2 regions of the Desulfomicrobium macestii genome follow, and region 2 is predicted to be linked to the other one. Evidence: riboswitches for the same ligand, from Rfam matches in the RefSeq annotation. Region 2 holds a riboswitch; the other holds the start of a gene.
What was found. Region 2 has a riboswitch for cobalamin ahead of H4684_RS06265 (anaerobic ribonucleoside-triphosphate reductase activating protein). Riboswitches for the same ligand answer to the same signal wherever they lie in the genome.

Region 1 (2,200 bases), on a different contig from region 2:
GAGGTCACGGACCTGGAAAAGGCCGGGATTCGCATCATCCAAATCGACGAAGCCGCCTTCAGCGAGGGCATGCCCATCAAGTCCAGAGACAAGGGCGCATACCTGGAATGGGCAGTGGAGAACTTCCGCCTGGCGACTTCCGGTGTGGCCGATTCGACCCAGATCCATTCCCACATGTGCTACAGCGAATTCAACGATATCGTGCAATCCATCGCAGCCATGGACGCCGACGTGATCAGCATCGAGTCCAGCCGTAGTGGCATGGAACTGCTGGAGGCCTTCCGGGAATATTCCTATCCCAACGAGATAGGCCCCGGAATCTACGACATCCATAGTCCCAGAGTACCGTCGGTGGAGGAAATGGAGAATCTGTTGGGCCGGGCTCTGGAGTTCATCCCCAAGGAGCGGCTGTGGGTCAACCCGGACTGCGGGCTCAAGACCAGGGACTGGCCCGAAACCCTGGCCTCCCTGCGCAACATGGTGGAGGCGGCCCGGAGAGTGCGCGCCAGCCTGAGCTGATGGACCACTCAGCACTTCACTGCCTGCATCCATAGGCGACCCTGCCGGCAAGCGGAAAACACTTTCCGCTTGCCGGATTTTCCCCTACCGGCTCCGCATCCGTCGCCACTGACGATTTGACATCCCGTATCACCGTAAGATAACGAATCAAGATCTGGTGCTCCGAACAGGAGCATAATAGGGAATCCGGTGTGAATCCGGAGCGGACCCGCCGCTGTAACCTCGGTCCTGCACACGCAGGGAAGCACAACGCCTCATTTACGCCACTGTCCTTCGCGGACGGGAAGGCGAGGCCAAGTCCGAGGGAGCCAGAAGACCTGCCAGACACTTTTCCCTAGGCAACGGGTCTTTGCCGACACGGGGAAGACGGCCCCGCCCCTCATCCTTGCGCGTGTCCTTCCTCCTCTTCAATCCGGCTTGTCCCGTTTCCCTGCAACCAAAAATTTGCTGGGAGTTCTATATGTCCCGCAATGACGTGGACATCTGATGATCTCAAAACGGACACCAACCCATGAACACACCCTTGCACTGCCACCCCCACAACCATGACGGGAGCGGGCATGACCACGGCCATGACCATCACGATCACGACCATAACCACCATCACGACCGTAACGACGACCATGACCACCATCATGATCACGGTCACGACCATGTCCGCCCCAAGCCCGTTCGACCGGGCATTCTCCTGGCCGCCTTCGGAGTCGCCATGGCCCAAGCTCGCAGGGGCTACGAACAGATGGAAGCCGAGGTCCGGGAACAGTTTCCCGGCATCCCCGTGGCTTGGGCCTACACGGCCCACAAGGTGCGCAAGAAACTGGCAGCCATGGGCCAGGGACACGATTCCGTGGCCGTGGCACTTTCGCGCCTGCATGACGACGGCGTGACGCACCTTGCTGTACAGTCCCTGCACACCGTGCCCGGGGTCGAGTACCACTGGACCCACTCCCAGGCCATGGCCTTCGTGCATCCCCGCAAGGGATTCCGGGAGATCGCGCTCGGTGCGCCGCTGCTGACCTCCGAGAAGGACCTTGATCGCGCCGCTCTAGCCTTGCAAAGCTACATTCCCGCCGAGCGCCTGCCGGATGAAGCCGTGGTCCTGGTGGGACATGGCACCTATCATCAAGGACAGCAGCGTTACCTTGACTTCGAGGCCCGCGTACGACTTCGCGACCCACACGTATTCCTCGGGGCCCTGATGAGCCGTTCCGGGGAAACCCTGGGCGTCTCGTCAATCATCTCACGCTTGCAAGAGGCCAACATCAGCCGTTGCAGGCTGCTGCCCTTCATGAGCGTACCCGGTCACCATGTGCTGGTGGACATCCTGGGCGAATCCCCCCGTTCCTGGAAGCACAGACTGCAGGCGGCGGGCATCGAGGTTCTGTCAGAACCCACGGGCACGCTGGAGCACTGCCCGTTCCGGGCGCTGTGGATGGATCACCTGCGCCATGCCTTTGCCTCGCTCCATCTGGAAAACAAGGCGGCTTCCAACCACGGACACGGAGAACACCATGCACATATCTGATGGCGCCCTGGCCGCGCCCGTACTCGTCGGAGGTGCCTGTCTGACCCTGGCAGGTGTCTGGATGGGGTTGCGCCGCCTTGACCTCGACAACATGATTACCACGGCCGTACTCACTTCCGTTTTCTTCGTCGGATCCCTCATCCATGTGCCCCTGGG
Region 2 (2,200 bases):
TGCCTGGTTCCCGTGACATGGTTCGGTCCGGCCTGGGCCGGGGCCAATCTGGTTGTGGCCCTGGCTGCCGCAAACAGCCATCGGGTCGAGGGCAAGCTGGGCGCGGGCGGCATGCAGACGCTCTTTTTCGTGCTGATCGTCGTGGCGTATCTTGGACTTGGAACCGTCACGGCCGTGGGAGGTTTTTTGTTCTATTATCTGCTTACGGCCATGCGAGGGCTGCAAGGGCCGCTCATGCGCTCGCGGTTGCAGGCCTTGAGCAGCCGGGCGAACAGGGCCAGCATTCTGTCGTTGCACAGCCTGGCCTTTCGAACGGGGTTCGTGGCCACCGGCCCGCTGGTAGGTTTGCTTGCCGACAGCTTCGGTCTGTCAACGACCTTCCTTGTACTGGCCGTATTTTTTTCGCTGGCTCTTCCCGTGGCAGGGCTGAATTTTTTACGCCATAACCGCTCGCATTCATTGACCTGAATTCTTCTTCCACACGGTAAAGACGCCCCTGTGGAAAAGGTTTTGGTTGATCCCGATGTCTCGATGTCCTAATACTCGACCTGTTCTGCGAAACTACTTCAGGAGCAAGGGAACCCGGTGCGAGTCCGGGGCGGTCCCGCCACTGTAATCCCGATTTCGCGCGTTAAAGGCTGATCCCGCAAAGGGAGACGCCGCGTGCGGGGGCAAGCCAGAAAACCTGCCTGAAGCAATTCTCTTAACCCTCTGCACGCGGATGCAGGGCGTTGAGTTGTTCAGAAAAACGTCATCACAACTTCGAGCGAACATGACTGACACGATTCCTTCATGGGAACGCGTGCGCGGCATGGTGCCGGTGAGTCTTTGCGACTGGCCGGGCAAAATCACGTGCGTGCTTTTTGCCGGCGGCTGCAATTTGCGCTGCCCGACCTGCCACAACGCATCCCTGGCCTGGAAATGGGCCTTGTTGCCGAGTCTCGACCGGGACATTGTCCTGTCTGACCTGCGCCGCCGCAAGCGCTGGCTGGACGGGATCACCCTGTCCGGTGGAGAGCCGACCTGCCTGGCGGATCTGGACGGGCTGCTTGAGGATCTTTCCTCGACCGGCCTGCCGGTAAAGCTTGATTCCAACGGCTCCGCGCCGGATGTCCTGGAGCGCGTGCTGGCAGCGGGGCTTGTCCAGGCCGTGGCCGTTGACGTCAAGGGACCCTGGTCGATGTATCCGGAGCTGACCGGGCAGGCTCTGGCGACCGATACGGCCCGCGACGCGCTGGAAGAGGTTTTTGGCCTGGCCCGCGCGTATCCCGGACGCGTCTATTTTCGCTGTACCAAGGTCCCGAGCCTGACCCCCGAAGATCTGGAGACGACCCGGGCCCAGATGCCGCAAGGCCTGTCCTTGCATTTTCAGGAATTTGTGCCGCCTCGAAGCGATGATGATTTTTCCTGATTCTCAATTCGACCGAACTTTATTGGAGTATTCATGCCTCAGCAGATTGTGAAACGTGATGGCCGTGTTGAATCCTGGTCCGTGGACCGGATAGCCCTGGCAATTTTGAAATCCCTCAACGCCAGCGGCATCAAGGATCCCATCCTGGCCAAGCGTCTGGCCGGAAAGGTCGAGTCCAAACTCGAAGCCGAGGTCATGCCCGAGCAGGAGCTGGTTCAGGACACCGTCGAGCAGGTGCTCATGGAGTCCAGGCTTTATCAGGTCGCAAGGCGCTACATCGTGTACCGCGAAAAGCGTCGCACGATCCGCAGCCAGACCGAAACCTTCCTGGACGTGACCGAGACCATCGACAGCTATCTGGACAAGTCTGACTGGCGTGTCAGCGAGAACGCCAACATGGCTCATTCCTTTCAGGGCCTGATGCTGCATCTGTCCGGCTCCGTTCAGGCCCGCTATTCCCTTGAGAAATATCCCGAGGAAGTCCGGCAGGCCCATGAGCACGGCTATTTTCACATCCATGATCTTTCTTTTGGCCTGGCCGGGTATTGCGCCGGTTGGTCCCTGCGCGACCTCTTGCTTGAGGGGTTCAATCTCGAAGGGCGCTGCTCGTCCGGCCCGCCCAAGCATTTTGACGCGGCCCTTGGACAGATGGTCAATTTTCTGGGCACGCTGCAGAACGAATGGGCCGGTGCGCAGGCCTTCAACAACGTGGACACCTATCTGGCCCCGCTCGTCCGCCATGACAATCTGACCTACGAAGAGGTCAAGCAGGCCATGCAGAAGTTCGTG

Region 1: it holds a riboswitch for cobalamin, as region 2 does, so the genes downstream of both, H4684_RS14280 (sirohydrochlorin cobaltochelatase) here and H4684_RS06265 (anaerobic ribonucleoside-triphosphate reductase activating protein) in region 2, are expected to answer to the same signal.

What each region holds. Positions count from the first base shown of each region.
Region 1 covers NZ_JADBGG010000023.1:23,430-25,629, reverse strand. The annotation lists gene metE (5-methyltetrahydropteroyltriglutamate--homocysteine S-methyltransferase) at 1-519, shown strand, start outside; cobalamin riboswitch at 658-858, shown strand; gene H4684_RS14280 (sirohydrochlorin cobaltochelatase) at 1,031-2,044, shown strand; gene cbiM (cobalt transporter CbiM) at 2,031-2,200, shown strand, end outside.
Region 2 covers NZ_JADBGG010000007.1:49,446-51,645, reverse strand. The annotation lists gene H4684_RS06270 (MFS transporter) at 1-468, shown strand, start outside; cobalamin riboswitch at 552-707, shown strand; gene H4684_RS06265 (anaerobic ribonucleoside-triphosphate reductase activating protein) at 773-1,411, shown strand; gene H4684_RS06260 (ribonucleoside triphosphate reductase) at 1,445-2,200, shown strand, end outside.